Regions from separate parts of the Citrobacter koseri ATCC BAA-895 genome, predicted to be linked through region 3. Evidence: riboswitches for the same ligand, from Rfam matches in the RefSeq annotation. Region 3 holds a riboswitch; each other region holds the start of a gene.

Region 1 (4,289 bases), 470 kb from region 3:
GTTTTTGGGCACCGGGCTGTTTTTGTTCTTTGGTATCGGTTGCCTGAGTGCATTAAAAGTTGCGGGTGCGAGTCTGGGATTATGGGAGATCTGCATCATTTGGGGGCTTGGGATCTCGCTTGCCGTTTATCTCACGGCCGGGATATCGGGCGCGCACCTGAACCCGGCGATTACCATTGCGCTGTGGTTGTTTGCCTGTTTCCCTGGGCGAAAGGTCTTGCCTTATTCCATCGCTCAGGTTGCCGGAGCGTTCGGCGGCGCGCTGTTGGCCTATCTGCTCTACGGTAGCTTATTTACCGAGTTTGAAGCGGCGAACCATATGGTGCGCGGCAGCGTGGAGAGTCTGCAACTTGCCAGTATTTTCAGTACCTACCCGGCAGCCGCGCTGAGCGTATGGCAGGCGGCGCTGGTCGAAGTGGTCATTACCTCGATTCTGATGGGGATGATCATGGCGCTGACCGATGATGGCAATGGGGTTCCTAAAGGGCCGCTGGCGCCTTTGCTTATCGGTATTTTGGTTGCCGTTATCGGGGCGTCTACCGGGCCGCTTACGGGGTTTGCGATGAATCCGGCGCGTGATTTTGGTCCAAAATTATTCGCGTGGTTTGCCGGTTGGGGAGACATTGCCATGACCGGTGGGCGCGATATTCCTTATTTTATTGTGCCGATTATTGCGCCGATTGTCGGAGCTTGCGCCGGAGCTGCGGTTTATCGCTACCTGATTGGTAAAAATTTACCGTGCAATACCTGTAAGCTGGAGGAAAATGGACGTTAACACGACGGGATGTATGTATTTTTGAAACACGTAAAATCATTTCGTGATCTGGTTTCACGAACTGGTCAAAACGTCTCCCACGGATGGGAGACTTTTGTTATTGTCCCTTATACTTTTTTATCACTAATACAGTATGGTGATGATGAAAGGTAAATGTGAAATAAATGTTCTATTTGCAACAATAAATTAACTGAGGGGTTTTATCATGATTTCTGCGAGTGCCCTGAACTCAGAACTCATTAATAAAATCGCACAGGATTTTGCACAAGCCACCAGTCTGGCGGTCGTGGTTGTCAATATTCACGGTGATGAAATTTCTGAGTTATTCAATTTCACGCCTTTTTGTCAGCTAATGCGTCAACATCCTCAACACAGTATTCGTTGCCGTATGAGCGATCGCTGCGGGGGGCTGGAAGCGTCAAAATCAGATCAGCCCTGTATTTATCGTTGCCATGCCGGGCTAACCGATTTCTCCATTCCTTTGGTGATTGCCGGTCATCTGGTGGGGTTTGTGTTATGCGGTCAGGTACGTTTAAGCGATGATGTTGGACTGGTTGATATTCTTAATGTCGATGATCGCTGGCAGGCCGATCCTGAACTGTTGAATGAGTTCCGAAACGTCCCCGAAATGGACTACGCGCGGGTGATAGCCTCTGCGGATCTGCTGAAGCTGATTGTGGAAAATTGCCTTAAAAAACAACTTAATTTTGTTGTTATCAAAGACAATCCGCCGCAAGCGGAACCTGCTCGTTCGCAACGTGGGCCCAATCCCCACGACAGCAAAATGAAGAAAGCGTTACGCTACATTGACGCGCATTTATCGGACGATCTTCGCCTTGAAGATGTCGCTTCTCACGTCTACCTCAGCCCGTACTACTTTAGTAAGTTATTCAAGAAATATCAGGGAATCGGTTTTAATGCCTGGGTAAACCAACAGCGCATGGCCAGCGCCAGAGAGCTGCTTTGTCACAGTGACTGGAGTATCGCCAGCATTGCACGTAATTTAGGCTTTTCTCAAACCAGTTATTTTTGCAAAGTGTTCCGTCAGACCTATCAGATCACGCCACAGGCTTTCCGTCAGCAAATAAATGATAATTCGTCCGCCGAGTCCGCATAAATAGCAATATTTTGCTATTGCCGATTTTTGATATCGTATTGTATGTCAGTCATTATAAAATGAAAAAAACTATAGCAGAGCAATAAATTGTCATAGCGCAACAAAATAATGTTATCTGAAGGATAAACTGAGCCAGTTTTTATTTTTGTGATGAGATACAGTGTCATTATGAATAGGTTTCATTATTCTTTTGCGCAGTGTTTCATTCAAAACAGGCGTCATTACACCATTGCGTTGGCATAATGGCGCGTAACAGGTAATTAAAATTTAATTGTCGTTATGAGCGAGAAAGTGATGCTCATAACATCAGCCGACAGGTTTGGCACATTTGTGTCAGGGAAGGGGGTGAGAATCCCCCGCAGCCCCCGCTGCTGTGATGCTGACGACCCCGTAAGACCACTGATCGCAAGATTGGGAAGGACGGGCGAGGAGGACGCTAAGCCAGAAGACCTGCCTGTCGGTATTTACCAACAACTTCGGTGGGAAGTGGGTTGCTCAGTAGCGTACAGTCGAAAGACTGGGGTAATACGCAGCTAAACAATACCTCTACCACCCTGAACAGGATCAGGGTATGGCGGCAAAGCTTCACGCATTTATTCTCGCAGGGACCGGAAGCGGCTGTGGTAAAACCACCGTCACGCTTGGTCTGCTGAGTCTGCTGAAAAGACGTGGAATGCGTGTTCAGCCATGCAAAGTCGGCCCTGATTATCTCGATACCGGCTGGCATACGGCAGTATGCGGCAGTGCGTCCCGTAACCTCGACAGCTTTATGCTCCCGGAGCCCGTGCTTAACGCGCTGTTTTGTGAACACATGCAGCAGGCGGACGTCGCGGTGATCGAAGGCGTGATGGGACTCTATGACGGCTATGGCACCGACCCGAACTACTGTAGTACGGCGGCGATGGCGAAACAGCTGGGCTGCCCCGTGATTTTGCTGGTGGACGGTAAAGCCGTTTCTACCTCTATTGCCGCGACGGTAATGGGATTTCAGCACTTTGATCCTGACCTCAATATCGCTGGCGTGATTGTTAATCGCGTTAATAGCGAAACTCACTACCAACTCCTGAAAACGGCGATTGAACGCTATTGTTCGCTACCGGTGCTTGGCTATGTTCCCGGAGTGGAAGGCGTGGCGTTGCCGGAGCGTCATCTGGGGCTGATTACCGCGCGTGAGTCCGTCGTTAATCAACAGCCGTGGCAGGATTTTGCCGATACGCTTGAACGAACGCTGGACATTGATGCGCTTCTTTCCCTGAGTCAGCTAACCGCGCTGCCTGCTGGCGAGTGGCCAGCGTTACCCGACCCGCAGGCGGGAAAAGGACTTACCGTTGCCATCGCGGATGACGAAGCGTTTAACTTTTACTATCCCGATAACATCAAACTGCTGGAACGTACCGGCGTAACGATGACGCGTTTCAGTCCACTGCATGACAGCACGCTGCCGGAATGCCAGATGATCTGGCTGGGAGGCGGATACCCCGAGCTACACGCCGCTGCGCTGGCGGCGAACACCCCAATGCTGGCGCAAATGCGCGCCGCCCATCAGCGCGGCGTGGCGATTTATGCAGAGTGCGGCGGGCTGATGTACCTCGGCAGTACCCTGGAGGACGCCAGTGGAGAGATTCATCGGATGGTGGATGTGATTCCGGGGCACAGCAAAATGGGGAAACGGTTGACCCGCTTTGGCTACTGCGAAGCGCAGGCCAGAGAGCAAACGCTGCTGGCGGCGGCGGGCGAAGTGCTGCGTGGACATGAGTTCCACTATTCTGATTTTCTCCCGGAAAACCCGGCGGTGATGGCGTGCCGTAAAGTCCGCGATGGTAAGACATTGCAGGAGTGGTCTGGCGGCTGGCAGGTGGGAAATACCTTCGCAAGCTACCTTCACGTTCATTTCGCACAACGTCCTGCAATGCTGAACCACTGGCTGGCGGCAGGAAGGGAGGCGCTATGACCGTGCTTGCGTGGTGTATCGCCTGGCTTCTTGATTTCGTTATTGGCGATCCGCAGAACTGGCCGCATCCGGTACGCTGGATTGGCAATTTAATTTCAGCAACTCAACGTGTTGTGCGGCGTTACTGCCATAGTGACAGATCGCTGCGCATTGGCGGAGCGGTGATGTGGCTGGTGGTGGTCGGCGTGACGTGGGCGGTTTCCTGGGGCGTGCTGGCGCTGGCGAGCGAGATCCATCCCTGGTTTGGCTGGTTGGTAGAGATCTGGATGATTTTTACCGTGCTGGCTGGCCGCTGTCTTGCGAATGCTGCCCGCGATGTTGAACGCCCGCTGCGGGCGGGCGATTTAGCTGAAAGCCGCGAGAAGCTGTCATGGATTGTCGGACGGGATACCTCACAGTTACAGCCTGAACAGGTTAATCGTGCCGTGGTGGAGACGGTCGCCGAG
Region 2 (4,289 bases), 1.6 Mb from region 3:
TAAGCGCAGCGCCACCGGGCATATCGCCGGATGGCGGCGTAACCGCCTTATCTGGCCTACGATGATTTGTAGGCCCGGTAAGCGCAGCGCCACCGGGCATATCGCCGGATGGCGGCGTAACCGCCTTATCTGGCCTACGATGATTTGTAGGCCCGGTAAGCGCAGCGCCACCGGGCATATCGCCGGATGGCGGCGTAACCACTTTATCCGGCCTACGTTTTACCTGGCAGTGAGTAACACGCCGCATTCCATATGGTGCGTATACGGGAACTGATCGAACAGAGCCAGACGTGACACATTGTGCGTCTGGCTTAATGTTTCCAGGTTCTTACACAGCGTCTCCGGGTTGCAGGAAATGTACAAAATACGCGGATACGCCTGCACCATTTTCTCGGTTTCACTGTCCAGCCCGCTACGCGGCGGATCGACAAAAATCGTTTCACACTGATAGCTCTTCAGGTCGATACCCTGCAAACGGTTAAACTCACGTACTCCGTTCATCGCCTGCGTAAACTCTTCGGCGGCCATACGGATGATCTGCACGTTATCAATATGGTTAGCGGCAATGTTGTACTGCGCTGCGGCGACTGACGGTTTGGCGATTTCCGTTGCCAGCACCCGGTCGAAGTTACGCGCCAGAGCCAATGAGAAGTTGCCGTTGCCACAGTACAGTTCAAGCAGGTCGCCTTTCGACGCTTTGGTTGCATCCAGCGCCCACTCCAGCATCTGAATATTCATTGCGGCATTGGGCTGCGTGAAGCTGTTCTCCACCTGACGGTAGATCATCTCTTTTCCCGCCACGGGCAGACGTTCGTCAATGTAATCCTGATCCAGCTCGATTTTGGTTTTGGTCGCCCGGCCAATCAGATGCACATTCAGGTTCTGCGCTCGCAGCGCATCCCGCAGCGTTTCCGCTTCCTGGCGCCACTCATCATCCAGCTTTTTATGGTACAGCAGAGAAACCACCGCCTGATTGCTCATCGTGGTGAGGTAATCAATCTGGAACAGCTTATGGCGCAGGACGCGATTATGGCGCACGCCTTCAATCATCGCCGTCATCAGCTGGTTAATCAGCTCGCTGGCCGCCGGGAAGCTGTCGACGCGGATACGGCTTTTTGTCTGCTGCTCAAAAATGATGTGATACAGGTCGTCGCCGTCATGCCACAGGCGAAATTCGGCGCGCATCCGATAATGGCTGGCTGGCGAGCGAAACACTTCCGGGACCAGGTCAGAAAACGGCGCCATCATACTCTGCAAGCGCACCACTTTTTCGGCTAGCTGCGCGTCATACTGTTCTGTCGGAAGGTGTTCGGGGGTCATGATGCATCCTGAAAAATAAAAGTACGCGGGGATTGTAGGGATTGCTCATCAGATGTCCAGTCATTGATGATTTCCGATATTGTGATATGCGGTCTGGACGTAGATTGTTACAGAATGTAGCATCCGTGAGCCGGTCCTGTGAGTTAATAGGGAATCCAGTGCGAATCTGGAGCTGACGCGCAGCGGTAAGGAAAGGTGAGATGAGAGCATAAGCAGACACTGCCACCCGGCGGGAAGTCATCGTCTCTTGTATCCTGAGGATAACTTTCCAAGCCCGAAGACCTGCCGGCTAACGTCGCATCTGGTGTTCATCATCGCGTACTATCGATGAAGCCTGCGGCATCCTTCTTATATTGTGGATGCTTTACAATGATTAAAAAATCTTCGCTGCTGACGGCGCTCTCCGTCACGGCATTTTCTGGCTGGGCGCAGGATACTAACCCAGACACCCTGATCGTCACCGCAAATCGTTTTCAACAACCGGTTAATACCGTACTGGCGCCTGCTGATGTCGTGACGCGTGAGGATATCGACCGCTGGCAAGCGAAGAATTTGAATGATGTGATGCGCCGCCTGCCAGGCGTTGATATCAATCAAAACGGCGGCATGGGGCAGTCTTCTTCTTTATTTATTCGTGGTACGGAAGCCAAACAGGTATTGGTTCTGGTCGATGGTGTTCCCATGACCCGCCCCGGCATTACGAATAACCCCGATCTGAATCAGATTCCAATATCGCTGGTGCAACGCGTGGAATACATTCGTGGACCACGCTCGGCGATTTATGGTTCCGGCGCAATGGGTGGGGTCATTAACGTTATTACGCACTCCGATCAAGAACAGTCAAAAATTACCGCGGGCGTTGGTTCAAAAGGTTATCAGCAATATGACGGTACGTTGCGCCATCGCTTTGGCGACACTGTCGCCACGGTAGCGGGTTCTTATGAGGGCAATAAAGGCTTTAACGTACAGCCCGGCTCAACCTGGGATCACGATCGCGACCGCGATGGTTTTCGCAGCAAGGCATTCTGGGGCAGCCTCGAACATAAATTTAATGATAATTTCGATGGTTTTTTCCGTGGTCACAGTTATACCAACAACTCTGATTACGATCTGGGAAGCCCGCCGTCTATTCCGGCCTACAGTGCTGATGAATCGCAACTCTACAATCAGAGCTGGGACGCAGGTCTGAAATTCAACTCCGGGATTTACTCTTCACAACTTCTCGCCAGCTACCAGAAGGTGAAGGACTATAACTACAGCAGTATTTATGGTCGCTATCATGACGGTACGACGCTCGATCGCATGACCCAGCGTAACCTGCAATGGGGTAATAACCTTATCGTGGGGCACGGTTCCGTTAGCGCTGGCGTAGACTGGCAGCAGCAGCGTTTGACCTCATCCGATACCGTGATGTCGGACACATATAAACGCGATAACACCGGTTTATACCTGACCGGTCAGCAACAATTCGGTGATGTAACGCTGGAGGCTTCAGGGCGTGAAGATCATGATGAACAGTTTGGCTGGCATGGCACCTGGCAGACGACGGCTGGATGGGAGTTTATCGACAACTATCGAGTAACTATCGGCTATGGTACCGGGTTCCTGTCTCCATCTCTGGGGCAGCAGTTTGGTTCTACCCGTTTTGGCATCAACGCGAATCCTAACCTGAAACCGGAAGAGTCTAAACAGTGGGAGGCCGGGCTGGAAGGGCTCACTGGTCCGCTGGACTGGCGCCTGTCTGCCTACCATTACAAGATTACTAACCTGATCACCTACTACTTTGATCCAAACACCTACCAGGGTGAGTATGACAATATTGATGCGGCAACCATTAAAGGCGTGGAATGGACGGGCAGCTTTGATACCGGCATCTTTAGCCATCGTGTCACGTTGCAATATGTCGATCCGCGTAATGACGACAACGGTGAAGTGTTAGCCCGACGCTCGAAGCGCCAGGCGAAGTATCAACTGGACTGGACGATGTTTAACGTCGATATGGATGTATCGTGGCAGTATTACGGCAAGCGCTACGATAACAACACCTCCCAGTACAATAACACCCAGCAAATCTTGCCGAGCTATAGCACTGTTGATGTTTCTGCATCGTATCCGATCACCGATCGCCTGACAGTTCGTGGTAAAATCGCCAACCTGTTCGATAAAGATTACGAGACAGCTTATGGCTACCAAACTGCAGGACGAGAGTACTACTTGTCTGGCAGCTACACCTTCTGATCCACGTCCCACCGTGCTGGTGTTTGATTCCGGCGTTGGTGGGTTGTCGGTCTACGATGAGATTCGGCATCTCCTGCCGAATCTCCACTATATATATGCTTTCGATAACGTCGCGTTTCCTTACGGGGAAAAGAGCGAAGCGTTTATTGTCGAGCGCGTCGTCGAGATCGTTACCGCAGTGCAGCAGCGTTATCCTCTCTCACTTGCGGTAATCGCCTGTAATACGGCCAGTACGGTTTCTCTTCCTGCATTGCGTGAAAAATTCGCGTTCCCGGTTGTGGGCGTCGTTCCTGCGATTAAACCCGCTGCGAGGCTGACCGCCAACGGCATCGTCGGGTTGCTGGCAACGCGTGGCACGGTAAAACGCCCTTATACCCATGAGTTGATAGCGCGATTCGCGAATGAATGTCAGATAGCGATGTTGGGATCGGCAGAACTGGTGGAACTGGCGGAAGCCAAACTGCACGGTGAACCCGTATCGCTGGAAGAACTACGCCGTATCCTGAGACCCTGGCTGCGGATGCCGGAACCGCCCGACACGGTTGTTCTGGGATGTACCCATTTCCCTCTATTACAGGAAGAACTGTTGCAGGTCCTTCCTGAAGGGACAAGGCTGGTGGATTCCGGGGCGGCGATTGCGCGTCGCACGGCCTGGTTGTTAGAGCATGAAGCGCCGGATGCCAAATCAGCGGAGGCTAATATTGCTTTCTGCATGGCAATGACGCCAGAGA
Region 3 (4,289 bases):
TCATACCGGTAACGGCGGCAATCAGGACTCCGCGCGTGCGTTTTACCGGGATGCCAAGTGACGCTGCGGACTCTGCGCCAAACGAAAACGCATCCAGATGACGGGCGTAACAAAAACATAACGCCACACCGACCAGCGCGGTAGGGACGGCCAAAACGACATCTGGCCAGCGAACGCCGCTCAGATTGCCCAGCAGCCAGAACATAATCCCACGAGCCTGTTCTGCATTCGCTGAGCGAGTGATGATTAGCGAGGTGAGGGCATTAAATAACTGTGAACTGGCGATCCCGGCCAGGATGATTTGCGTGGTGGCGCTTCCCTGTCTCCCCCCGGCGGCGATCGCCAGTAACGCCACGAAAAGAAAAGCCGTTAACGCCCCAATAAAAGCCCCGAGCGACATGCTGACGATCCCAGCGCCAAGCCCTGTTAAGGCGATCAGAACAGCGCCGGTCGAGGCGCCGGCAGAGATCCCCAGTAGATAAGGCTCTGCCAGCGCGTTTCGTAGCAATGACTGCAATACGACGCCGGAAACCGCCAGACACGCGCCACAACAGGCAGAAACCAACGCCCGCGTCAGGCGATAGTTCCAGATAATGCCCGCATCCAGCGCATCAACGGCATAGCGCGTATCAAAGAACTGGTTAGAAAGCGTATGGATAACATGCTGCCAGGGGATAAACGTCTCGCCAATGGAGATCCCCGCCAATAGAACGCAGCACATCAGCACGCTGACCCAAAGGGCGTGTCCCCCGATTCTTATCGTTAACTGGCCGACAGCGCGACGCGTCCTGCGAGTTTCGCTCATCATCTACCTGCAATTCTGAATACCAGAGGCGCGCTATGCCCGGTAAGACATAGCGCGACATAAAGATTATTGAGCCGTTTTCGGATGTGCCAGACCGTATTCAACCAACGCATCTGCGAGTTTCTCGACGCCATCTATCGTTCTGATGCCGGCGTTCATTGTTTGCACATCCACCACCGGCAGATGGTTCTCCTTCACGGCGGGGATGAGTTTAGTCACGGGGTCGGACTTGAGATATTCCAGTTTGACCTGCCAGTCATCTGCCGGGAAACGACGACGGCTCATTTCACCGAGAACAATGACGGACGGGCTGGCTTTCGCGATGGTTTCCCAGCCAACGGTTGGCCACTCTTCAGCAGAATCAATCACATTTTTCACCCCCAGCGTCTGGGCGATCCATGCGGCAGGGCCAAATTTCCCGGCCACATAGGGGTCCAGTTGCAGATCGGCGCTGGAAAACCAGAATACGGCGGAGACGTTTTTATCCATTCCGGCAATTTTGTCTTTGGCGGCAGCTTCACGGGCCTTCAGACTGGCGATCAATTCATCGCCTTTGTCCTGCACGTCAAAAATTTTCGCCAGATCGGAGACTTCCTGATAAACCATAGCAATATCAAACATGCCTTTACGTACACCGTCGCCACCGTCTTCGTTGTCTTTAGCGCAGTCCGCAGGCGCGGTATATACCGGCACGTTCAACTCGCTAAACTGCTCGTAAGAGGCGACGGTTCCGGCAGGCCCAATTTGCCATTCAAACTGACTGGCGACCAAATCCGGTTTTTTGGCAATAATGCCTTCAAAGCTGGGGATGTTCTGCGCAATCACGGCCACTTTTTCATTTGCCGCTTTGTAAGCATCCGGGACGGGGCCGAACCACAGCGATGTGCCGACAACGCGCTCGGCCAGTCCCAGGGAATAAAGAATTTCAGTGCTGTTTTGCCCGACCGTGGCAACGCGTTCCGGGGCTTTATTGAAGGTAATATCACGGCCGCAGTTTTTAATCGTCAACGGATAGACTGTTTTTGCCGCATGAGTCAATCCTGATGTGAATAATAACGCTGCGCCAGCCACAGCCAGAAGGTATTTTTTATGAGGTAAAGTAAAGTCTGCGTACATTGTTATCGTCCTGTACATGCCAGAATCTGAACGTCTGGTCATGGTTTATTTGGTTCCATATATCGGGACAGGTACATGACGATAGATGACATTGAATGATGAAATTATGAGAATGCAAAATCTCAGCAGGAATAGGCTCATCAATTCATAATGGTATTTATGCCAAATAAATCATCCCATGGACCATCCCGTCCACTCAATGTGTACAACCCTGACAGCAGGTCTCCTGGCTCACGGTAATCAGAATATCGGCCTTCCCATAAAGCAAATCTTTACAGTGACCGGTGGTTACAATAACCACACGCAGATATTCGGTATCCGCCTACAGTTGCGGGGGCAGCTATGGAATGAGATTAAAATAATCCGCACCATATTCCTTTCAAAACAACGGCTGTGTTATGAATACTGTCACTGGCGACTGTATCGGCAATCAATAACCTCGTCAACCGTATGAAAAAAGAACAAAAACATCATACTTTATGGTGATTTTTATATTAATTAATTTAAATTCAAATGGTTGTGTTTTTGTTGGAGTGGTGATTATTGCAACCGCAAGTAATAACGGAAAGGCAAATGAGAATTGATTGACGTTGATCAATTAATCGCGATGAGAAAGAAGGCGTTATTATAAACAGTGAATGTTATCAATATTGTCGCTGGTAACAATATATTTACACGGTTTTTCCATATGCACGATCTGCCACTCGTCGCCCACATCCATGAAGACGTTAAACAGATTTCGCCGCCAGAATTGATACCCGCCGGGTAAAAAATGATGGGTGTGCAAATATAATATTTTATAGTGTTGCTGCTCGCAAAATTGTTCAGCCAGCGAGACCAGTTGGCTGCCAATACCTTGCCTGCGATAATGCTGATCGACATAGCAGCGACAAATCTCAGCTGTCTCCGGTAAATTATAACGACCGTGCAACATCTCTATTCTGTCATCGTACTGACATATCGCCAGCGTCCCAATTATCTGCTGTTGTTCATTCCAGACGCCGAACAATTGGTTTCTTTCCCGCTCAAGATAATTTCCCTGGAGGTCGAATACGTCGTCACTCGCAGTGGGTAATGCTCTTCCGGCATTAAAATAAAGATTAAGATGCCGAATAATAAAGGACTGTACGGCAGGAATATCGTCCCGCGTTATTTCACGAAAAACAAACGGAGAGGTTGGTTTCATATCGGTTATCGCTAACAAATATCAGGAAAACGATAATAACAAGCCAGACGCAGAAAACCAGTTTTCAATAAGAAAACTTGCCGGTCTGTTGAGATACAGACCGGCAGTCGGGATTAGATATCCGCCAGCGCGGCATCTTTGTTCGGGAAGAATGCCAGACGACCCGGAATGGGTTTGATACCGGCGCGGGCCATGGTACGCAGCGGCTGGAATTCCACGTTACTGACGCGCAGTTCACAACCTTCCGGCAAACGCTTCACAAAGCGCTGGAAGGCGTCCAGACCACCGGCATCCAGTACCGGAACGGCGTCCCACTTCAGCACCACAATGCGTTTACCCTCAATGCGTGATTCGAGGTCGGTAAATAACCCTTCCGCGGCGGCGAAAAAGAGCGGCCCGATAACGCGTAATACCAGCACATCATCGGGAACCGTGATGTTTACCGCCGCGAGGCGCGTCATACGGGCAATACGGCGCATAAACAGCAGGGAAGCCAGGACAATCCCGACGCTGATCGCAATCACCATATCGAAGAGCACCGTCAGCGACATACACATCATCATCACGATGATGTCATCTTTGGGCGCATGTCGCAGTAAATCGACCACCTTGTGGGCTTCACTCATGTTCCACGCAACCATCAGCAGCAGCGCGGCCATGGCGGAAAGCGGCAGCCATGACAACAGGGGAGCCAACGCGAGGAGGGCGAGGATGACCAGAATTGCGTGGATAACGGCGGAAATGGGCGAGGTCGCGCCTGCGCGCACGTTTGCCGCAGAACGGGCGATCGCCGCCGTCGCGGTGATCCCGCCAAAGAACGGCGCCACGATATTCCCCAGCCCCTGGCCGATCAGTTCGCTGTTTGCTTTGTGTTTGGTGCCCGTCATGCCGTCGAGCACGACCGCGCACAGCAGGGATTCAATCGCCCCCAGCATCGCCATCGAGAAAGCGGCTGGCAATAACGCCCGCAATGAATCCCAGCTTAGCGTGAAATCTGAATCCGGGAGATTCCACGGCAGCACCAGCTGCGGCAGCAGCTGAGGAATGCCGTTGCCCTGCGAACCATCGGCCAGCACATAGTGGAACTGTGAACCAATCGTCGCCACATGGCCACCCAGCAGATTAACCACGGCCATAACGGCGCAGCCCGCCAGCAGCGCCGGAAGATGGCCCGGCAGACGA

Evidence for each region. Region 3 has a riboswitch for cobalamin ahead of CKO_RS05460 (ABC transporter substrate-binding protein). Riboswitches for the same ligand answer to the same signal wherever they lie in the genome.
Region 1: linked by a shared signal. The riboswitch ahead of CKO_RS03485 (cobyrinic acid a,c-diamide synthase CobB) and the one ahead of CKO_RS05460 (ABC transporter substrate-binding protein) in region 3 are both predicted to bind cobalamin.
Region 2: linked by a shared signal. The riboswitch ahead of btuB (TonB-dependent vitamin B12 receptor BtuB) and the one ahead of CKO_RS05460 (ABC transporter substrate-binding protein) in region 3 are both predicted to bind cobalamin.

Annotation. Positions count from the first base shown of each region.
Region 1 covers NC_009792.1:769,173-773,461, forward strand. Annotated here, with positions in the region: gene pduF (propanediol diffusion facilitator PduF) at 1-775, shown strand, start outside; gene pocR (transcriptional regulator PocR) at 981-1,892, shown strand; cobalamin riboswitch at 2,191-2,364, shown strand; gene CKO_RS03485 (cobyrinic acid a,c-diamide synthase CobB) at 2,464-3,843, shown strand; gene cbiB (adenosylcobinamide-phosphate synthase CbiB) at 3,840-4,289, shown strand, end outside.
Region 2 covers NC_009792.1:2,801,379-2,805,667, reverse strand. Annotated here, with positions in the region: gene trmA (tRNA (uridine(54)-C5)-methyltransferase TrmA) at 220-1,320, opposite strand; cobalamin riboswitch at 1,435-1,624, shown strand; gene btuB (TonB-dependent vitamin B12 receptor BtuB) at 1,690-3,558, shown strand; gene murI (glutamate racemase) at 3,503-4,289, shown strand, end outside.
Region 3 covers NC_009792.1:1,234,990-1,239,278, forward strand. Annotated here, with positions in the region: gene CKO_RS05455 (FecCD family ABC transporter permease) at 1-805, opposite strand, end outside; gene CKO_RS05460 (ABC transporter substrate-binding protein) at 872-1,921, opposite strand; cobalamin riboswitch at 2,121-2,346, opposite strand; gene CKO_RS05465 (GNAT family N-acetyltransferase) at 2,547-3,107, opposite strand; gene dauA (C4-dicarboxylic acid transporter DauA) at 3,221-4,289, opposite strand, start outside.